DNA from 3 places in the Pantoea sp. SGAir0418 genome. Region 3 is predicted to be linked to each of the others. Evidence: predicted binding sites of a transcription regulator. Region 3 holds the regulator's gene; each other region holds the start of a gene.

Evidence for each region. The regulator sigma-54, encoded in region 3, starts transcription at its own class of promoters, with help from an activator protein. The targets are predictions, from matches to a motif close to GTTGGCACANNTTTCGCTNT.
Region 1: the regulator sigma-54 is predicted to act here: its motif matches at 3,227-3,246, upstream of C1N84_RS01660 (gamma carbonic anhydrase family protein).
Region 2: the regulator sigma-54 is predicted to act here: its motif matches at 5,032-5,051, upstream of C1N84_RS14735 (gamma-glutamyltransferase family protein).

What each region holds. Positions count from the first base shown of each region.
Region 1 covers NZ_CP027911.1:351,774-359,278, reverse strand. The annotation lists rRNA gene C1N84_RS01680 (23S ribosomal RNA) at 1-728, opposite strand, end outside; tRNA gene C1N84_RS01675 (tRNA-Ala) at 928-1,003, opposite strand; tRNA gene C1N84_RS01670 (tRNA-Ile) at 1,148-1,224, opposite strand; rRNA gene C1N84_RS01665 (16S ribosomal RNA) at 1,299-2,840, opposite strand; gene C1N84_RS01660 (gamma carbonic anhydrase family protein) at 3,335-3,889, shown strand; gene C1N84_RS01655 (DUF1488 family protein) at 3,865-4,113, opposite strand; gene aroE (shikimate dehydrogenase) at 4,110-4,928, opposite strand; gene tsaC (L-threonylcarbamoyladenylate synthase type 1 TsaC) at 4,931-5,506, opposite strand; gene C1N84_RS01640 (DNA topoisomerase family protein) at 5,509-6,057, opposite strand; gene smg (DUF494 family protein Smg) at 6,082-6,555, opposite strand; gene dprA (DNA-protecting protein DprA) at 6,527-7,505, opposite strand, start outside.
Region 2 covers NZ_CP027911.1:3,127,243-3,134,747, forward strand. The annotation lists gene C1N84_RS14705 (pyridoxal-phosphate-dependent aminotransferase family protein) at 1-1,076, opposite strand, end outside; gene C1N84_RS14710 (amino acid ABC transporter ATP-binding protein) at 1,098-1,829, opposite strand; gene C1N84_RS14715 (amino acid ABC transporter permease) at 1,810-2,466, opposite strand; gene C1N84_RS14720 (amino acid ABC transporter permease) at 2,463-3,131, opposite strand; gene C1N84_RS14725 (transporter substrate-binding domain-containing protein) at 3,144-3,929, opposite strand; gene hpxU (MurR/RpiR family transcriptional regulator HpxU) at 4,124-4,963, opposite strand; gene C1N84_RS14735 (gamma-glutamyltransferase family protein) at 5,156-6,742, shown strand; gene hpxX (oxalurate catabolism protein HpxX) at 6,754-6,939, shown strand; gene C1N84_RS14745 (AtzE family amidohydrolase) at 6,936-7,505, shown strand, end outside.
Region 3 covers NZ_CP027911.1:3,524,744-3,532,248, forward strand. The annotation lists gene lptC (LPS export ABC transporter periplasmic protein LptC) at 1-258, shown strand, start outside; gene lptA (lipopolysaccharide ABC transporter substrate-binding protein LptA) at 233-787, shown strand; gene lptB (LPS export ABC transporter ATP-binding protein) at 793-1,518, shown strand; gene rpoN (RNA polymerase factor sigma-54) at 1,567-3,000, shown strand; gene hpf (ribosome hibernation promoting factor) at 3,022-3,309, shown strand; gene ptsN (PTS IIA-like nitrogen regulatory protein PtsN) at 3,476-3,958, shown strand; gene rapZ (RNase adapter RapZ) at 4,011-4,865, shown strand; gene npr (PTS phosphocarrier protein NPr) at 4,862-5,134, shown strand; gene mtgA (monofunctional biosynthetic peptidoglycan transglycosylase) at 5,140-5,862, opposite strand; gene C1N84_RS16565 (hypothetical protein) at 6,169-6,504, shown strand; gene arcB (aerobic respiration two-component sensor histidine kinase ArcB) at 6,762-7,505, opposite strand, start outside.

The DNA of each region.
Region 1 (7,505 bases), 920 kb from region 3:
CCTCCAGTTAGTGTTACCCAACCTTCAACCTGCCCATGGCTAGATCACCGGGTTTCGGGTCTATACCCTGCAACTTAACGCCCAATTAAGACTCGGTTTCCCTTCGGCTCCCCTATGCGGTTAACCTTGCTACAGAATATAAGTCGCTGACCCATTATACAAAAGGTACGCAGTCACCTAACAGGTAGGCTCCCACTGCTTGTACGTACACGGTTTCAGGTTCTGTTTCACTCCCCTCGCCGGGGTTCTTTTCGCCTTTCCCTCACGGTACTGGTTCACTATCGGTCAGTCAGGAGTATTTAGCCTTGGAGGATGGTCCCCCCATATTCAGACAGGATACCACGTGTCCCGCCCTACTCGTCGGACTCACAACTCATGCATCTTCGTGTACGGGGCTGTCACCCGGTATCGCGCGACTTTCCAGACGCTTCCACTGATGCACAAGCTGATTCAGGTCCTGGGCTGCTCCCCGTTCGCTCGCCGCTACTGGGGGAATCTCGGTTGATTTCTTTTCCTCGGGGTACTTAGATGTTTCAGTTCCCCCGGTTCGCCTCGTTAACCTATGTATTCAGTTAACGATAGTGTGTCGAAACACACTGGGTTTCCCCATTCGGACATCGACGGCTGTAGCGGTTCATATCACCTTACCGTCGCTTTTCGCAGATTAGCACGTCCTTCATCGCCTCTGACTGCCAGGGCATCCACCGTGTACGCTTAGTCGCTTAACCTCACAACCCACAGGCGTTTTGCAACGCTGCGGACTGCAAGCATTTGAGAGACTCGAACGCATCGTAAATTTCATTCTTATTACGGAGAATGAACACGACGCGTCGTTTCAAATTTTCAGCTTGTTCCGGATTGTTAAAGAGCAAATACTTCGCAGCACACCGTCGCCGGTATACTCTGAAGTAAGTTTCAGTACTGTAATGGTGGAGCTAAGCGGGATCGAACCGCTGACCTCCTGCGTGCAAGGCAGGCGCTCTCCCAGCTGAGCTATAGCCCCATACAGTCACTGCAGAGACCATCTACTACCACTCACCAGGAGTTCCGTGTTTTAACCACGGCAATTCGTGCTCAGGCAAGGCATGCAGGAGGGAAGTTTACTTGGGTAAACGACCGAGTGCATAACGCCGCATGAGTGCGAATCTGGTAGGCCTGAGTGGACTTGAACCACCGACCTCACCCTTATCAGGGGTGCGCTCTAACCACCTGAGCTACAAGCCTGTAGAGGTTTTTTCTGCTCGTTACTTTTCTATCAGACAATCTGTGTGAGCACTTCGCGGGAAGGTATCTTCAGGTAAGGAGGTGATCCAACCGCAGGTTCCCCTACGGTTACCTTGTTACGACTTCACCCCAGTCATGAATCACAAAGTGGTAAGCGCCCTCCCGAAGGTTAAGCTACCTACTTCTTTTGCAACCCACTCCCATGGTGTGACGGGCGGTGTGTACAAGGCCCGGGAACGTATTCACCGTAGCATTCTGATCTACGATTACTAGCGATTCCGACTTCATGGAGTCGAGTTGCAGACTCCAATCCGGACTACGACGCACTTTATGAGGTCCGCTTGCTCTCGCGAGGTCGCTTCTCTTTGTATGCGCCATTGTAGCACGTGTGTAGCCCTGGCCGTAAGGGCCATGATGACTTGACGTCATCCCCACCTTCCTCCGGTTTATCACCGGCAGTCTCCTTTGAGTTCCCGGCCGAACCGCTGGCAACAAAGGATAAGGGTTGCGCTCGTTGCGGGACTTAACCCAACATTTCACAACACGAGCTGACGACAGCCATGCAGCACCTGTCTCAGAGTTCCCGAAGGCACCAAAGCATCTCTGCTAAGTTCTCTGGATGTCAAGGCCAGGTAAGGTTCTTCGCGTTGCATCGAATTAAACCACATGCTCCACCGCTTGTGCGGGCCCCCGTCAATTCATTTGAGTTTTAACCTTGCGGCCGTACTCCCCAGGCGGTCGACTTAACGCGTTAGCTCCGGAAGCCACGCCTCAAGGGCACAACCTCCAAGTCGACATCGTTTACGGCGTGGACTACCAGGGTATCTAATCCTGTTTGCTCCCCACGCTTTCGCACCTGAGCGTCAGTCTTCGTCCAGGGGGCCGCCTTCGCCACCGGTATTCCTCCAGATCTCTACGCATTTCACCGCTACACCTGGAATTCTACCCCCCTCTACGAGACTCAAGCCTGCCAGTTTCAAATGCAGTTCCCAGGTTAAGCCCGGGGATTTCACATCTGACTTAACAGACCGCCTGCGTGCGCTTTACGCCCAGTAATTCCGATTAACGCTTGCACCCTCCGTATTACCGCGGCTGCTGGCACGGAGTTAGCCGGTGCTTCTTCTGCGGGTAACGTCAATCGGCAAGGTTATTAACCTCACCGCCTTCCTCCCCGCTGAAAGTACTTTACAACCCGAAGGCCTTCTTCATACACGCGGCATGGCTGCATCAGGCTTGCGCCCATTGTGCAATATTCCCCACTGCTGCCTCCCGTAGGAGTCTGGACCGTGTCTCAGTTCCAGTGTGGCTGGTCATCCTCTCAGACCAGCTAGGGATCGTCGCCTAGGTGAGCCATTACCCCACCTACTAGCTAATCCCATCTGGGCACATCCGATGGTGTGAGGCCCGAAGGTCCCCCACTTTGGTCTCGCGACGTTATGCGGTATTAGCTACCGTTTCCAGTAGTTATCCCCCTCCATCGGGCAGTTTCCCAGACATTACTCACCCGTCCGCCACTCGCCACCCAAAGAGCAAGCTCTTCTGTGCTGCCGTTCGACTTGCATGTGTTAGGCCTGCCGCCAGCGTTCAATCTGAGCCATGATCAAACTCTTCAATTTAAAGTTTGATTTGCTGCAACGAGTGCAGCGATGCTCTGTGAATTAAACTTCGTAATGAATTACGTGTTCACTCAGCAAAGACTTGATATTTTTTAAAGCCCGTAGGCTTGTGATATCAATCCTGCGAGTGCCCACACAGATTGTCTGATAAATTGTTAAAGAGCGGTGCGACGCGGCGTTCGGCCTGCTGTCGCGAGGTGGCGTATATTACGCTTTCCTCCTTCAGAGTCAAACACTTTTTTCAGCGTTTTTCTCCGGCGGGGTGAATCGCTTCACGCCCTGCTGAGCCGCCTGCGTTGCCGCTTTGCCGTCTCAGTGGTGGCGCATTATAGGGATCCGGATTTTTTGCACAACCCCTTTTTTCGATCTTTTTTATCGACTGGCGAGTTTTCACTCTTTTCGCTGCGATCGCGAGCGATCCGCGCAAAAATCAGCTTGTTTACCCGCACCGGAAGCCGCAGGCTAGCGGGAAACATCAGAAAAGGAGAAATAGAATGTCTGTAGCCCTGCGCCCTTATAAGCAACATATTCCCCACACCGGCGAACGTGTGATGGTGGATAGCAGCAGCGTGGTCGTTGGCGAAGTCGAGCTGGCTGATGATGTCAGCATCTGGCCACTGGTAGCAATCCGCGGTGACGTGAATAAAGTGGTGATTGGTAAACGCAGCAATATCCAGGATGGCAGCGTGCTGCACGTTACGCATAAATCCAGCAGTAATCCCGATGGCTTTCCATTGATCATCGGTGAAGACGTGACGGTGGGCCATAAAGCAATGCTGCACGGCTGCACCATTGGCAACCGCGTGCTGGTGGGTATGGGCTCGATCCTGCTGGATGGCGCGATCGTCGAAGATGAGGTGATGATTGGCGCCGGCAGCCTGGTGCCACCCGGTAAACGCCTGCAAAGCGGCTATCTCTATTTAGGCAGCCCGGTGAAGCAGATTCGGCCGCTAAGCGAAGCGGAAATAGCCGGACTGCTTTATTCGGCCAGTAATTATGTCGGCTGGAAAGATGAATATCTGGCTCAGGGCAGCCACAGCCAGCCCTGATCGTCGGCCTGCTCCGCCCGGAGCAGCTGCTCGGCCTCTTCCTCCAGATCCCAGCGATGCGCGCTAAACAGCGCCATCGCCTCTCCGGCACCAAAGCGCTGCTGCAGCGCCGGCAGCGATATTGCGCAGGTCAGTCCCATACCATTCACCAAGACCGGGAACAGCACCGCCTGCCGGACTGCGTCCCAGCTTTCCCGATCGGGAAACTGGATAGCCTGATTCATGCCTGCATCGCCTGTTTAAGTTGATCGATGACCGGCGCGATCTCCGGCATAACGCCATGCCACAGCTGAAACGCATGCGCCGCCTGACCCACCAGCATGCCGAGTCCATCCGCCAGCTGCTGTGTGCCGTGCTGCTGGCACCACGCCAGAAATGGCGTCAGCCCCTGCTGATAAAACATGTCGTAACAGCGCACCTGCGCATCAATCAGCGTAACCGGCAGCGGCGGCACGTCGCCCGCTACGCCGCTGGAGGTGGCATTGATGATCAGATCAAAACGTTCGCCGGCCAGTTGATCAAAGCTCATCGCCTGGATCGCCCCACTGTGCTGGAATAGCTCAGCCAGCTGTTGCGCGCGTTCCGGCGTGCGGTTAACCACCACCAGCGCGCAGCCCGTCGAGAGCAGCGGCAGGATCACCCCACGCGCCGCGCCGCCCGCGCCCACCAGCAGAATACGATCGCCCGGCCGGATCAGCTGCAGCCGTTGCAGATCGCTCAGCAGGCCGATGCCGTCCGTGTTATCACCCAGAATCGAACCATCGGCTCGCTTCTTTAAGGTATTTACCGCGCCGGATAATGCCGCGCGTTCGCTGAGCTCATCCGCGAATTCCCATGCCTGCTGTTTAAACGGCAGCGTAACATTGGCGCCTTTGCCACCAGCCGCAAAAAACGCCTCTATCGCCTGCGGGAACCCTTCCAGCGGTGCGCAGATGCGTCCGTAGGGATGTTCAATACCGGTCTGCTCAGCAAAAGCGGCGTGAATAAACGGAGATTTGCTGTGGGCGATGGGATGACCAAAAACGGCAAACTTTTCCATAATCAGCCCTGACGAATGAGTTCACCGCTAATAGCATCGCGGATTTCAGAAGGATTCAGGCGACCGCCGGTGGCCGCCTGCAACACCGGGAACTGCGAGCCAAACTGCTCTGCCACTTCGGCGGCGCTGCGGCACGGCGGCTGACCGGTTAAATTCGCGCTGGTTGAGACCAGCGGCTTGCCAAATCCGCGACACAGCGCCTGAACCTTCGGATGATCGCTGACGCGAATCGCCAGCGAATCAAAGCGGCCGGTTAACCAGCGCGGCGTATGCGGCGAAGCAGGCACCACATAGGTGACCGGACCCGGCCAGCTGGCAAACATACGTTCGCGCTGCAGCACGGTGAGTTCGCGATCGGCAATATAAGGCTCGAGCTGCGCATAATCAGCGGCGATCAGGATCAAACCCTTTTCCACCGGGCGCTGTTTCAGTGCCAGCAGGGCCATCACCGCGCTTTCGCTGTCCGGATCGCAGCCAAGGCCGAATACGGCTTCGGTAGGGTAAGCAATCACTTGCTGTTGCTGAAGTTGTTCGATGCAGAAGTCGAGGCTTCCGGGTGCATGCTGGCTCTGGTTCATGATCACTCTTCATCCTGGGCGATGGGCTTACTGCAGCGTTTGCTGGCGCAGAAGCGCTTCATGCCCTGTGCGGTTTTCTTTTCTATTAATAACGGGAACTGGCAATGGGGGCAGACACCTTCCAGCGGCGTGGCGTTGATCGCGAACTGGCAGTCGGGATATCGATCGCAGGCATGGAAGGTTTTGCCATAGCGTGAACGGCGCTGCACCAGCTTGCCGCTGGCGCACTGCGGACAGGCAATTGCGGTTTCGTCCGGCTTATCGATGGTTTCCGTGTAATCACACTCCGGATAGTGGCTACAGCCGACAAACATGCCGAATCGCCCCTGGCGCAGCACTTTGTCCGCACCACACTGCGGGCAGGCATGACCTTCCAGCACTTTGACAATATGGCCATCACCCTGACTTTTCAGCGGGCGAATATAGTCGCAGGTTGGATAATTAACACAGCCGAGAAAAGGCCCGTGTTTGCCGGCACGTATCACTAATTCTGCCCCGCAGGCGGGGCAGGGATCGTGTTTACGCACGGTAAATAGTGCTGGTTTACTCATATTACCGAATGCATTAATCGCAAATTAATGCAGCATACCTTCATTGACGTCGAATAACAGTTCTTCCATCTGCTGATAGGCATTTTCACACCCGGGGATGTTAAACAGCACCATCAGCACCACCCATTTGAGATCTTCCAGATCGAATTCCAGCGTATCAAGCGCCATAACCCGTTCGATGACCATTTCGCGCGTTTCCATATTCAGCACCTGGATTTGCTCCAGGAACAGAATAAAACCACGACACTCGGCATCTAAACGCTGGCTCTCTTCTTCCGTGTAGATTCGCATGGAGAGCGGGTCGTTAGCCAGCAACACTGGCGCGACCAGGCCATCCTGATAATCCGCTAACCGCTCAAGCCAATTCAACGCATTGTAGATATCTTCGCGATGAAAACCGGCATCGGTTAAGTCATCGGTCAATTTATCCTGGTCAACGCGCATTTCAGCCTCGTTGTGGATATACGTCTCAAACAAGTACATAAGTACGTCGAACATGGCATGCCCTCCTCAATCGGACATAGCCGCCGGGTACAGCTGCGATCCATCCTGCTAACTCCAGCTCCAGCAATTGCGCTGCGATAACTGGCACAGGTTGGCCGGCACGTTCAGCGACGACGTCAACAGGTGTAACCTCATCACCTACGTTAGCCAACACGCTGGGAAATGGCAATGGCACATCATCACTGAGTTGTGAATATATTGTTTCTGAGATGCTGGCCGGCAACCATTGCAGGGCAGAATGCAAATCCTCAAGGATATTGTTGGGATGCGCCACCAGCAGCGCACCCTGCTGAATCAGCCAGTGCGTGCCTTCACAGCCAGGATTACCCAGCGCGCCAGGCAGCGCATACACGTTACGGTTTTGTTCCAGCGCATACCGCGCCGTTACCAGCGAGCCACTCTTCAGTGACGCTTCAACCACCAGCACGCCATGACTCAGGCCACTGATAATACGATTACGCCGCGGAAAATTTACCGCATGGGGCGCCATTGACAGCGGCAGTTCTGAAACCAGCGCGCCGCCGTTGGCGATAATCTCCTGTGCCAGCGGCTGATGGCTTTTCGGATAGAGATGATTCAGCCCGCTGCCCAGCACGGCCAGGGTTTTGCCCTGCACTTCCAGCGCGGCACGATGCGCCACGCCATCAATACCGCGCGCCAGCCCGCTGGTGATGGTCAAACCGCTTAGCGCCAGCTGCTGGGTAAACCAGCTGCCCCATTCTCTGCCATACGGTGAACAGTGACGACTGCCGACCACCGCCAGCTGCGGTGTCGCGAGTGCAGAGAGGTCACCCGCTATATAAAGGGCAGCCGGATAGCGGCTGATTTCCCGCAGCCGGGCGGGATAATGTGCATCGCTGCAGGCGATCAGATGATGTTGCGCCTGTTGCAGCCAGCGCTGCGTTTTTTCCAGCTGGCGTGGACAGAGGGCGAGAAACTGCTGC
Region 2 (7,505 bases), 400 kb from region 3:
CCGTGCAGTGGACCGAACGAGGTGCCAATCTCAATGCCGAAATCGTCCAGCATCAATTTGCGTACCTGGTCGCCGTTGATGCCCTGCGGGATCACCACGCCAAGCACGTTATTCATCTTGTGTGTGAGATCGCCAAAGGTTTCCAGCCCCATGCCCTGAATACCTTTCAGCAGCGCATCACCGTGCAGCTTGTGACGCGCGATGCCGTTATCCAGCCCTTCCTGCAGGATCAGACGGGCACATTCGCGTGCGCCAAACAGCGCCGAGGTGGCTTCGGTATGGTGGTTGAGCCGCTCCGGTCCCCAGTAATCCATGATCATGCCGAGATCGAAGTAGTTGGAGTAGATCATCTCGTCGTCGCCATCCTGATGTGCGTCGGTACGGATGCCCTGCTCCACGCACTTACGCTGGCGGATCACCGCTTCCATTTGCGGGCTGAGGGTGATCGGCGAGGTACCGGACGGACCGCCGAGGCATTTCTGCATGCCGGCAGAGACCGCATCCAGCCCCCAGGCATCGGTTTCCAGCGGGTTGCCGCCCAGCGATGCGGTGGCATCGGTGTACAACAGCACGCCGTACTGGCGACAAATCGCACCGAGCTGCTCCAGCGGTTGCAGCATAGTAGTCGAGGTATCGCCCTGCACCGTCAGCAGCAGGCGCGGTTTGACTTTTTTGATCGCATCTTCGATCTGATCCGGGGTAAATACCTCGCCCCACGGCACCTCGATGGTATGGACTTCCGCGCGGCAGCGACGGGCGATTTCGCACAGCAGATGACCGAAGCGGCCGAACACCGGCACCAGCACTTTATCGCCCGGACGAATCGCCGACAGCAGGATGGCTTCGATACCGGCGCGTGAGGTGCCATCAATCAGCAGGGTCCAGCGGTTTTCAGTGCGGAATACGCCACGGTACAGCGCCATCACCTCGTTCATATAGTGCGTCATCGCCGGATCATACTGCCCAAGCAGCTGGCTCGACATGGCGCGCAGCACGCGCGGATCGGCGTTGATCGGGCCCGGTCCCATCAGCAGACGCTGTGGCGGATTGATTTGCGAGAACTGGCTGATATCCATGAGGGGTTCCTTATTGTTCGGTTACAGACGCACGGTCGAAATAAACTGCTTCAGCTCGGCGGTTTGTGGATTCGCAAACAGCGTTTTGCTGTCGCCCTGCTCCCACACGCGTCCCTGATGCATAAACACCACGCGGTCGCCCACGTCGCGGGCGAAGTTCATTTCATGGGTGACGAGAATCAGCGTCATGCCTTCGGCGGCCAGCTGCTCCAGCACTTTCAGTACTTCACCCACCAGCTCCGGATCGAGCGCCGAGGTGATTTCGTCACAGAGTAAAACTTTTGGCTGCATCGCCAGCGCGCGGGCAATCGCCACGCGCTGCTGCTGACCGCCCGACAGGTTAGCCGGGTAGTAATTGAGGCGTTCGCCGAGCCCGACTTTTTCCAGCATCTGCGTGGCCAGCGTGCGGCACTCCGCCTCGCTCTTTTTCAGCACGCGGCGCGGTGCCAGCATCACGTTTTCCAGCGCGGTCATGTGCGGAAACAGGTTGAAGTTCTGAAACACCATGCCCACCGAGCGGCTGATTTCACGCGCCTGCGATTCACGATCGGTAATCGTCATGCCGCCCAGTTTAATACTGCCTTCCTGATAGCCTTCCAGCCCGTTCATGCAGCGCAGCAGGGTACTTTTGCCAGATCCGCTGCGACCAATGATGGAAATCACTTCGCCGTTGTCGATATCCAGATCGACCCCTTTCAGTACGTGGTTATCACCGTAGTACTTCTGGACCTGATTAATGGTGATGAGCGGCATTGAATTTTTTCTCCAGGTACTGGCTGTAACGCGACAGCGGATAACACATCAGGAAGTAACCGAGCGCCACCAGGCCAAACACCTTGAAGGGCTGATACGTCACATTGTTGAGAATGGTGCCGGCTTTGGTCAGCTCGACAAAGCCGATAATCGACGCCAGCGCGGTGCCCTTGATCACCTGCACGGCAAAGCCAACAGTCGGCGCGATGGCGATGCGGATCGCCTGCGGTGCCACCACGCGATACAGCGTCTGGCCAAAGTTCAGGCCGAGGCAGCGCGACGCTTCCCACTGCCCTTTTGGCAGCGCGCGAATGCTGCCGTACCAGATATCCAGTAAAAACGCGCTGGTATACAGCGTCAGTGCCAGCGACGCCGCGGTCCAGGGCGCGACGTCGATGCCGAACAGGCCGACGCCGAAGAAGGCGAGAAACAGCTGCATCAGCAGTGGCGTACCCTGAAACAGCTCGGTGTAGCAGCGGATCAGGCGGGTGAGCCAGCGACGCTGCAGCAGACGCAGAAACAGCAGCGGCAGTGTCACCAGCGTGCCGCCGAAAAAGGCCACCAGCGACAGCAAAATCGTCCAGCGCGCCGCCAGCAGCAGGTTGCGCAGGATGTCCCAGTCAGTAAACGTTGTCATGCCGGCTGCGCTCCAAACCATTTGCGACCCAGCGCCAGCAGCAGCTGACGCATGGCAATCGACAACGCCAGATAGATCAGCGTGGTCACCAGATAAACTTCAAAACTCAAAAAGGTGCGCGACTGAATCAGGTTGGCGGCAAACGTCAGCTCTTCATACGAGACCTGCGACACCACCGACGAGCCGAGCATCACAATGATGCACTGGCTGACCAGCGCCGGATAAATGCGCTGCAGCGAGGGCGGCAGCACCACGCGGATGAAGGTTTGCGTGCGGCTCAGCCCGAGCACGCGCCCCGCTTCCCACTGCCCGCGCGGCGTGACCTGGATACCGGCACGGATGATTTCAGTGCTGTAAGCGCCAAGGTTAATCAGCATCGCCAGCAGCGCCGCTTCACCGGCCGTCAGTTTCAGCCCGAGATTAGGCAGACCAAACACGATAAAAAACAGCTGTACCACGAACGGCGTGTTGCGAATCAGCTCGACGTAGATGCCCCACAGGCGGCTGGCCCAGCCCGGTTTGCCGCTGCGCAGCGCCGCGCCGAGAATACCCAGTCCGACACCGCCCACCGTCGCCAGCACCGTAAGCTGCACCGTGACCCACAGTCCGGCCAGCAGCTCTGGCCAGTGCGGCCAGAGATCTGCAAAGTTAAGTTGCCCAATCATTGGCCGTTCCTGTTATGCGCCGAGGTTGGCAGGCAGCGGCGCTTTCAGCCACTCTTCCGACAGCTTGTTCAGCGTGCCGTCTTTAATACCCTGCTCAATCAGTGCGTTCACTTTCTCTTTCAGCGCTGGCTCATTCTTTTTCAGGCCGATAAAGCACGGTGAATCTTTCAGCATAAACTGCGGCACCGGGGCTTTTTCCGCGTTCTGCCGCGCAATCGCCGCGACCACCAGGTTTCCGGTAGCGACATACTGCACCTGACCGGAGAGATAGGCGGACAGCGTAGTGTTGTTATCTTCGTAGCGCTTCACCTGAGCATCTTTCGGGGCGACATCGCTCAGCACCATGTCCTCTACCGCACCGCGCGTCACGCCAATCGATTTACCGCTCAGCGCCGCCGCATCTTTCAGCGTCTCGCCTTTCGGGCCGAACACGCCGAGGAAGAACGGTGCGTAGGCGCGGCTGAAGTCGATCACTTTTTCGCGCTCGGCGTTTTTGCCCATGCTGGAGATCACCAGGTCGACCTTGTCGGTCTGCAGATACGGCACGCGGTTGGCGCTGGTCACCGGCACCAGCTGCAACTTCAGTTTCATCTGCTTCGCGAGGTATTTCGCCATGTCGATGTCATAGCCCTGCGGCTGCAGATCGGTACCAACCGAGCCAAACGGCGGGAAGTCCTGCGGCACCGCCACGCGAATCACGCCACGCTTCTGGATATCCTGCAGCTGATCGGCCATGGCGCTGCCTGCCTGCGCCAGCAGCAATGCTGCTCCTGCTACTGCCAGTAATACTTTGTTCATTATGCACCCCGGTGAGTTAATGGTGAAACAAAAGATTCTTGGTAAATTGATTTGCAACTAATGTGCCAACCACAACGGGCAGCAAACGCAGCGGCTAAGCGGAGGATTTAAGGCGGTTGTGGGCGCATCATAACGGGGATCACCCCGTTAGCAGACGCGATCAAAAAAGGTGCAAAGCACCAAAACGGTGCCCTTTAGCGGTGTTCCAGCTCGTCAAGCTGCTGGTAAAGATCGGCAATCTGATGGATGCGCTGACGCCCCTGCGACAGCATTTCGTGCAGCAGCGCGTTGGCCAGCAGGTTGATCAGGCTCATTGCCGAGGCGTAGCTGTCAAAGGCAGAAACGCTGTCGAGCGGTGCGCACAGCTGCCAGCGCGCCAGGGTCAGAATGCCCTGCGCCTGCGGTTCGCACAGCACCAGTACCGGGATGCCGCTCTGCTGCAGCTGCTGCATCAGTGGACGGATGATGCGTGGCCGACGGCGAAACGCCATCACCACCACCACATCTTCCGGCGTCATGTCCACCAGCTCTTCGCCCAGCGTCTGGCCTGGCTGCGGCAACACCTGCACCTGAGCGCGCGCCTGCAGCAGCTGCTGACGCAGATGCAGCGCCACCGGATACGCGTTGCGCATCCCAATGATAAACACCCGCCGTGCGGCGCCCAGCGCGGCAATCACCTCGCTAAACTGCCGGGCGTCAATGCTGTTGACCCACTGCGTCAGGTTCGCCATCTCCTGCTTGTAATGACGCGACAGCAGCGTGTTGCCCTGCACCGCGTCGCGGTTATCGGTCAGCGGCATTCCGCTCTGGCGCAGGGTGCGCAGCTCATCACGCATGTCTTTGTATTTTTCATAGCCGAGGCGTTTGAACAGCCGGCTTACCGTGGCCTTTGATACGCCGCTGAGCCGCGCCAGCTCAGCGCTGTTATAGCTAATCAGATCATCAAAATGGTCAAACACAAAGTCAGCAATGCGCTGCTCCTGCGGCGACAGTTGCGGATAGTGACTGCGAAGGCGTTCATCGAGCTGTTTCATCATCGGTCCTGTAACTTTCGTTTCATCACAAGCTAGCATAAATCGATCCAGGCTGGCGTAACACCAAAACTGGAACGGCTCTTGCTTTACCATTGCTACAGACTGGTAGCGGCGCAATTTGTTGCGCTTGTTTTCCCTATCCAGCGCGCCAAATCGCGCCGCTACAAAAGAATAATCCGGGAACAGTTCATTATGATTCAAAGCAATATGGCCCCGATGGGCATGGCGGTGACGCCGCATCACCTTGCCAGTGAAAGCGCACTGGCGGTACTGCGTGAAGGCGGCAACGCGCTGGAAGCGATGGTGGCGGCCGCGGCGACCATCGCGGTGGTCTATCCGCACATGAATGGCCTTGGCGGCGACGGCTTCTGGCTGGTGGTGCCACCCGGCGGTGATCCGGTTGCCATCGATGCCAGCGGTGCTGCCGGCTCGCTGGCGCACCCCGACTTCTATCACGGTGAGAGCCATATTCCGCATCGCGGCCCTAAAGCGGCACTGACGGTTGCCGGCACCGTCAGCGGCTGGCAGGAAGCGCTGACGCTGGCGCACGAACTGGGCGCGACGCCGCTGCCGCTGAGCCGTTTGCTGCGCGATGCGATTCGCTATGCGGCCGATGGCATTCCGGTCACCGCCTCGCAGGCGGCAGCGACGGCGGCAAAACAGCATGAGCTGCAACATCAGCCCGGTTTTGCCGCCACCTTTCTGCCTGATGGCGCACCGCCCACCGCCGGCAGTCGTTTTACCCAGCCGGCGCTGGCGCAGACGCTGAGCGTGCTGAGCGAGCAAGGGCTGGAGAGCTTTTATCGCGGTGAGCTGGCGCACCATCTGGCGCGCGAAATGGGCGCGCTCGGCATGCCGATTACGCTGGACGATTTACACCGGCAGCGTGCCCGGCGCTGCACGCCGCTGCACCTCGCGCACAGCGAAGGCGATATCTGGAACATGACGCCGCCAACGCAGGGGCTGGTATCGCTGGCGATCCTCGGGATCACCGATCGTCTGGCGATGGCCGACGCCAGTGAAGCACAGACGGTGCACCGCATCGTTGAAGCCACCAAACAGGCCTTTGCCCTGCGTGATCAACACATCACCGATCCGCGTCACATGGCGATTGATGTGCAGTCGCTGCTGAATGCCGATCATCTCGGCACGCTGGCCGCGCAGGTGCAGGACGATCGCGCCGCGCCCTGGGGCACCGGACGCGGACCGGGCGATACCGTGTGGATGGGGGTGATGGACAGCAGCGGCCTGGCGGTCTCCTTTATCCAGAGCATTTACCACGAATTTGGCAGCGGCGTCGTGCTGCCCGGCACCGGTATTACCTGGCAAAACCGTGGCGCGGCGTTCAGCCTGCAGCCGGATCACCTGCTGACGCTGGCACCGGGCAAACAGCCGTTCCATACGCTCAATCCAGCGGCGGCACGCCTGAAAGATGGCCGCACGCTGGTGTACGGCTCGATGGGCGGTGATGGCCAGCCGCAAACCCAGGCGGCGATCTTTACCCGCTATGTCATTCAGGGCCAGCCGCTGCAGCAGGCGGTCAGCGCACCGCGCTGGCTGCTTGGCCGCACCTGGGGCCAATCCTCGGACTCCCTCAAGCTGGAGGCGCGCATCGCGCCTGAAACCGTGCAGCAACTGCGCGCGCTCGGTCATGAAGTCGAACTGCTGGCTGAATACAGTGAAGTGGTGGGCCACGCCGGCGCCATCGTCAGACACAACAATGGCATGCTGGAAGGCGCGTTTGATCCGCGCAGCAACGGCAGCGCTGCCGGTTTTTAACGGAGAAAATCATGAGTGCACAACCGGACTGGGCAACCTATATCGCCCAAATGGAGCAGATTCTGGCGCTGGAGCTGGACGACACGCGCCGCGCCGAGCTGCTAACGCAGTTTAACCGTATCGCCGCGATGGCGCAGCCGCTGATGGCGCTGCCGCTGGATGATCGCCTGGAAGTAGCGGGAGTATTTCATCCATGACGCTGGCAGCCTTATCGATAAGCCAGCTGCAGCAGGCACTGGCGCAGGGCGATCTCAGCGCGCGCGACATCGCACAACAGACGCTGGCTGCCATTGAACAGCATAACCCGGCCATTAACGCCTGGACCGCCGTCACCGCGCAGCGCATGCTGCGGGAAGCCGATCGGCTGGATCAGCAGCGTCAGCGCGGCGAGCCGCTGCCGGCGCTGGCTGGCATTCCCTATGCGGTAAAAAACCTGTTTGACGTCGCCGGTCACAGCACGCTTGCCGGTGCCAGCCTGTTCAGCGAGCGGCCGGTGGCACAGCAGGATGCGTGGGCGGTCTCTAAGCTGCAGCAGAGCGGCGCGCTGCTCTCCGGCATGCTGAATATGGACGCCTACGCTTACGGCTTTACCACCGAGAACACCCATTATGGTGCCACCCGCAACCCGCGCGATCTGTCGCGCGTGGCCGGCGGCTCATCTGGCGGTTCCGCGGCAGCCGTCGCTGCCGGGCTGGTGCACTTTTCACTCGGCACCGACACCAACGGATCGATTCGCGTGCCTGCTTCGCTGTGCGGCATTTTC
Region 3 (7,505 bases):
AAAGATCGTATGCTGTATCTTTATGGCCACGTTGAAGTACACACATTGACGCAGGATTCCCAGCTTGAGCGCATCATCACGGATAATGCTCAGGTTAATCTGGTCAGCCAGGATGTGACGTCTGACGATCAGGTCACCCTATTTGGCCGCAGTTTTAACTCCACTGGCATGAAGATGCGCGGCAACCTACGGACAAAGAATGCCGAGCTGCTTGAAAAGGTCAAAACCTCCTATGAAATTCAAAATGAACAAAAATAGCCTTAAGTTGCTGCTGGTGAGTGCGCTGCTGGCAACCAGCCTGCCGGCGCTGGCGTTAACGGGCGATTCGGACAAGCCGGTTAACATCGACTCGGTGAACCAGGCGCTCGATTTGCAGGGTAACGTCGCCACCTTTACCGGCAACGTGATCGTGACCCAGGGCACCATCAAAATTACCGCCGATAAAGTGGTGGTAACGCGTCCGGGCGGCGACAGCAACAAAACCATCGTTGATGCCTACGGCAATCCGGCTACCTTTTATCAGATGCAGGACAACGGCAAACCGGTGCAGGGTCACGCCGCCAAACTGCACTATGAGCTGGCCAATGATTTCGTCGAGCTGACCGGCAACGCCTTTATCGAGCAGCAGGACAGCAACATCAAAGGCGATCGCATCACCTATCTGGTGAAAGAGCAGAAAATGCAGGCCTACAGTCAGGGCCAGAGCAAGCGCGTCACCACCGTGCTGGTGCCGTCGCAGCTGCAGGATAAAAACGGTTCGTCTGCGAGCCCCAAAAAGAGTAACTGATCGCTATGGCCACATTAGTCGCTGAAAACCTGGCGAAAGCCTACAAAGGCCGTCGCGTAGTAGAAGATGTCAGCCTGCAGGTGAAATCCGGCGAGATTGTCGGCCTGCTGGGCCCCAACGGGGCCGGTAAAACCACCACTTTCTACATGGTGGTCGGCATCGTGCCGCGTGATGCCGGCCGCATCATCATTGATGAAGAAGATATCAGTATTCTGCCGCTGCATGCGCGCGCGCGGCGCGGCATCGGTTATCTGCCGCAGGAAGCGTCGATCTTTCGCCGTCTGAGCGTCTACGACAACCTGATGGCGGTACTGCAGGTGCGTGACGACCTGACGGAAGAGCAGCGTCAGGATCGCGCCAATGAGCTGATGGACGAGTTCCACATCGGCCATCTGCGCGACAGCATGGGCCAGGCGCTGTCGGGCGGTGAACGTCGCCGCGTCGAGATTGCCCGTGCGCTGGCCGCCAATCCAAAGTTTATCCTGCTGGATGAACCTTTTGCCGGCGTTGACCCCATCTCCGTTATCGATATCAAAAAGATCATCGAACACCTGCGTGACAGCGGCCTCGGCGTGCTGATCACCGACCACAACGTGCGTGAAACGCTCGCGGTGTGTGAGCGCGCATATATCGTCAGCCAGGGCCATCTGATTGCCCACGGCACGCCAGATGAAATTCTTGCAGATGAGCAGGTTAAGCGGGTTTATTTGGGCGAAGAGTTCAGACTCTGATAAGGTGTCGGCATACCCGACATTTGCTTAGGAAATTCTAGCCGGATTATGAAGCAAGGTTTGCAACTCAGGCTCAGCCAACAGCTGGCGATGACCCCCCAGTTGCAGCAGGCAATCCGCTTGCTGCAACTCTCTACGCTTGAACTCCAGCAGGAACTGCAACTGGCGCTGGAAAGCAATCCGCTGCTTGAACAAACCGATCTGCACGATGAAGTCGACGCCCGCGAATTTCAGGAGAACGAGGCGTTAGATACCCGTGAGGCACTCGAACAGAAAGAGATGCCGGAAGAGCTGCCGCTCGATGCCACCTGGGACGAGATCTACACGGCCGGTACGCCCTCCGGCACCGGCACCGATTACCAGGACGACGAGCTGCCGGTGTATCAGGGTGAAACCACGCAGTCGCTGCAGGACTATCTGATGTGGCAGGTAGAACTGACGCCGTTCACCGACACCGACCGCGCCATCGCTACCTCCATCGTCGATGCCATTGACGATACCGGTTATCTCACCGTCAGCTTACAGGACATTTGTGACAGTATTGGTGACGAAGAGCTGACGCTGGAAGAGGTGGAAGCGGTGCTGAAGCGCGTACAGCGTTTCGATCCGGTGGGCGTCGGCGCACGCGATCTGCGTGACTGCCTGCTGGTGCAGCTGTCGCAGTATGCGGCCGATATGCCGATGCTGAACGAAGCACGGCTGATCGTCAGCGAGCATCTCGACCTGCTGGCTAACCACGATTTCCGCAGCCTGATGCGCGTTACGCGGCTGAAAGAAGAGGTGCTGAAGGAAGCGATGCTGCTGATTCAGTCGCTCGATCCGCGCCCCGGGCAGTCCATCAATACCAGCGAGCCCGAGTACGTGATTCCCGATGTGCTGGTGCGCAAGACTGGCACACGCTGGACGGTGGAGCTGAACGCTGACAGCCTGCCGCGCCTGAAGATTAATCAGCATTACGCCGCGATGGGCGGTTCTGCGCGTAATGACAGTGACAGTCAGTTTATTCGCAGCAACTTACAGGAAGCCCGCTGGCTGATTAAGAGCCTGGAGAGCCGCAACGACACGCTGCTGAAAGTGACGCGCTGTATTGTCGAACAGCAGCAGGCGTTTTTTGAACAGGGTGAAGAGTATATGCGTCCGATGGTGCTGGCGGATATCGCCCAGGCCGTGGATATGCATGAATCCACCATTTCCCGCGTCACCACGCAAAAGTATTTGCACAGCCCGCGTGGCATTTTTGAACTGAAGTATTTTTTCTCCAGTCACGTCAGCACCGAAGGCGGTGGCGAAGCCTCGTCGACGGCGATCCGTGCACTGGTGAAAAAATTAATCTCCGCGGAAAATCCCGCAAAACCCTTGAGCGACAGCAAACTGACCTCCATGTTATCTGAACAGGGCATCATGGTGGCGCGACGTACGGTTGCTAAGTATCGCGAGTCTTTATCTATACCGCCATCAAACCAGCGCAAGCAGCTGGTTTGACCGAAACAAGAAGGAAGACCTATGCAGCTAAACCTTACCGGACTGAATGTTGAGATAACCGACCCACTGCGCGAATTTGTAAATAACAAATTTGCCAAACTGGAACACTATTTTGATCGTATCAATCAGGTTTATATTGTTCTGAAAGTGGAGAAGGTGACGCAGATTGCGGAAGCAACCCTGCACGTCAACGGCGGGGAGCTGCACGCCACATCGGAAGCGGAAGACATGTACGCGGCCATCGACGGGCTGATTGACAAGCTGGCCCGTCAGCTGACCAAACACAAAGACAAACTGAAAAAACACTAACCTTCACGCTTGCAGAGTGCTGACGGGTTCAGCACTCAGAGGAGAAATGGGGCGGGTCACCGCCCCGTTTTGTCATCTGCGCAAGCGCCTGCAGTCACCTGCCCTGCCCGTTCGCGGTGTCCCGGTACGTGCCTTACGGCTATGTGAACACGCAAGTGAAACGATGATGAACAACGATCTGACACTGGAATTGAGCGCGGTCCTTTCGCTGGACTGCACCCGCAGCGGCGTACACTGCCAGAGTAAAAAGCGCGCGCTGGAAATTATCAGCGAGCTGGCCGCTAAGCAGCTCAATCTGCCGCACCAGACGCTTTTTGAAGCCATCCTGACCCGTGAACGCATGGGCAGTACCGGCATTGGCAACGGCATCGCCATCCCGCACGGCAAGCTGGAGGAGGATACGCTGCGCGCCGTTGGCGTGTTTATCAGCCTCGACCAGCCTATCGCCTTTGACGCCGTCGACAACCAGCCGGTTGACCTGCTGTTTGCCCTGCTGGTGCCCGCAGACCAGTGCAAAACCCATCTGCACACCCTGTCGCTGGTGGCGAAACGCCTGGCGGATAAAACCGTCTGCCGCCGTTTGCGCGCGGCACAGAGCGATGAAGAGCTCTACGCCATCATTACAGAAGCTCAGGAAGATCACGCTTAAGCGACAGACACTTTTACCGGCCTGCGTGCCGGTTTAACACGGGAGAAATGTGATGGTGCTGATGATCGTTAGCGGTCGGTCAGGCTCAGGAAAATCAGTCGCGCTGCGCGCCCTTGAGGATATGGGCTTCTACTGTGTCGATAACCTGCCGGTGGTGCTGCTGCCGGAGCTGGCGAACACCTTAACCGAGCGCAATATCTCAGCGGCGGTTAGCATTGACGTGCGCAACATGCCGGAATCACCGGAGGTGTTTGAGCAGGCACTGAACAATCTGCCGGAAGCGTTCTCGCCACAGCTGCTGTTTCTGGACGCCGATCGCAATACGCTGATCCGCCGCTACAGCGACACGCGCCGCCTGCATCCGCTCTCCAGCAAAAATCTGTCGCTGGAAAGCGCCATTGATGAGGAAAACGATCTGCTGGAGCCGCTGCGCTCGCGTGCCGATCTGATCATCGATACCTCAGAGATGTCGGTGCATGAGCTGGCAGAAATGCTGCGCACGCGCCTGCTGGGCAAGCGTGAGCGTGAACTCACCATGGTGTTTGAATCCTTCGGCTTCAAGCACGGCATCCCGATCGACGCCGATTACGTGTTTGACGTGCGGTTCCTGCCTAACCCGCACTGGGATCCGAAGCTGCGTCCGATGACCGGGCTCGATCGTCCGGTGGCGGCCTTCCTCGATCGTCACACCGAAGTGCACAACTTTATCTACCAGACGCGCAGCTATCTCGAGCTGTGGCTGCCGATGCTGGAAACCAATAACCGCAGCTATCTGACGGTGGCGATTGGCTGTACCGGCGGTAAGCACCGTTCGGTCTACATTGCCGAACAGCTGGCAGACTATTTCCGTTCGCGCGGTAAAAATGTGCAGTCCCGTCATCGCACCCTGGAAAAACGCAAATCATGACCGTGAAGCAAACCGTTGAGATTCGAAATAAGCTGGGTATGCATGCGCGCCCGGCGATGAAGCTATTTGAGCTGGTGCAGAGTTTTGATGCGGAAGTGCTGCTGCGTAACGAGGCCGGTACCGAAGCCGAAGCCAGCAGCGTGATTGCGCTACTGATGCTCGACTCCGCTAAAGGCGGTCATATCGAAATCGAGGCCAGCGGCCCGCAGGAAACCCAGGCGCTGGCCGCGGTCATTGAGCTGTTTGAAGCCGGTTTTGACGAAGACTAACCGCGTCAGTGCAGCTGGTAACGGTTGAGAAAACCCTCGCCGCCCAGCTGGCGCATCTGGCGCATAATCCACTGCTGGCGCTGACGAATGTAGCCGGACGGTGCATCCGCGCGGAAGCGAATCGGATTCGGCAGCACCGCCGCCAGCAAAGCGGCTTCCGCCATGCTCAGCCGACTGGCAGGCTTGTGGAAATAGCGCTGCGATGCCTCTTCCACACCAAACACTCCATTACCGAATTCCGCAATATTCAGGTACACCGTCAGAATGCGGCGTTTGGTCCATACCGTTTCCAGTCCCACCGTCAGCCCGGCCTCCAGCCCTTTGCGCACCCAACTGCGGCCATCCCACAAGAACAGATTCTTCGCCGTCTGCTGAGACAGCGTTGAAGCGCCGCGCATCCGTTCGCTGCCGTCATTGTCCAGCACCTGCTGAATGGCATGCACGTCAAAGCCCCAGTGCTCAGGAAACTTCTGATCTTCCGAGGCGATCACCGCCAGCGCCATCCACGGTGAAATCTCATCCATTCCCACCCAGTCTGAATGGGCGACATAATCGAAGCGTCCGCTGAACCACGCGCCAAGCTGCCGCTCCACCATTACCGCCGAAAACGGCACCGGCAAAAATGCGAACAGCACAATACCGGCCAGCCACAGACCCAGCCATGCCAGAAGCACCCTGCCAGCCAGCCGCTTCAGGCGCTGGACCATCTTCCCTTTACTCTTACTCATGCAATCGTCTCTTACCGGTTCCCTGGATTAATCAATTACTCAGGTCATGATTTCAAATAGCGGTGATGCAAGCCGGAATTTTATCTCTGCGGCATCGCGACCACCAGCCAAACTCATTGCGCGGGCAACCATCGTTCCTCTATTAGAGCCAGTCGCATCAAGCACTTCCGGCAAAAAGGAATCGGTTCCATGCAGAAAAATCGCGCAGCGCCCACGGGCATAAATACTTAACCGATTGTGATACTGCTCACGTTAAACCTTTCACGATGTTTAACTATCATCTTTAGTAGTCAGTGAAGATGTTCATTGACAACCGAGACCATTCTGAAAAACACGGCGCAAATAGCGACAATTACGCTTCAGGCCAGGGCTCAACCTGTAAAACGTTTTACCGCCCATCCGGTTTACGCTAACCGTTCAATGCCCGAACTGGAACTTTCAGCCGGGGGTTTCCAAAACGTTTTGGATAACCGCGGCAAAATCTGGTTATTCATTATTAGAATCAATAACATGAGCATAAAAACGGCCGTTGCGCTGCGCTTTTTGCCGTTTCCCTTCGCTGCGCAGCGCTTTCCGGACCGCGACTGTGGGAAAACCAGGCAAAAAACCGAACATTTGCTCAAAAATAGTGCAATACGCTAAAGAAATTGATTCCTTGCTTGACTGTGTCAGCAAATTAATGTTTTCTGTATTTAAACGCTGCTCAACATCACACAATTTAATGAATCTTGTCACAAGCTGTGGCGAATTTGCTAAGGTGATTTTGAAGCGTTAACCAATACCACGCTGTTGCTTTTGTATTCGATTTCTAATAATAGCAGCAGCGCCCATTTCCCTGGTGTTGGCGCAGTATTCGCGCACCCCGGTTTCGACTGGGGTCATTTTTTTTCTGGCCCGCGCTATTTTTCCCGCTCCGCAACCCAGTTCCGTAATACTTCAACGTCGTGCCGCCACTCGTGCTTCAGCTCGTCGACCCACTCCTGCACGTTATCCCACCAGGCCGGCAATTCCGGTGACTGAATCTGTTTCGCCAGCTTCTGCAGATGCAGCAGGCCGACGGAGCCCGCCGCGCCTTTGATCTTGTGCCCCTCTTCGGCGATGCCCTTCTGGTCACGCGCCATCATGTTGGAGTCCAGCACCTCAAGATAACCCGGCATCATCTGCTCGAACATCGTCAGGCTTTGGGTGATCAGCCCCGGACCAACCAGCTCGATATACTGCTCCAGCATGTCGACATCCAGCAGCGTGCGTGACTGTTCCGCGTCGGCGTCACTCACCACCGCTTCCGCTTCGGCCTGGTAATCCCAGAATTTCTTGATCATCGCGGTCAGCGCCGGCACCGCCAGCGGTTTGCTCAGCACATCGTCCATGCCGGCATCGAGATACTCTTTTTTATCCTTCAGCACATTGGCAGTCAGCGCCACCAGCGGCGGCAGCGTCACGCCGGCGTGCTGCTGATGAATGGCGCGCGACACATCGAGGCCGGTCATGTCCGGCAGCTGGATATCCAGCAGCACCAGGTCGAACTCCAGCGGATCGAACATCGCCAGCGCCTCACCGCCGGTCATCGCCACCTCCACGCTGCAACCCAGCTTCTCCAGTACTGAGCGCGCCACAATCACGTTGAGCTCAATATCTTCTAC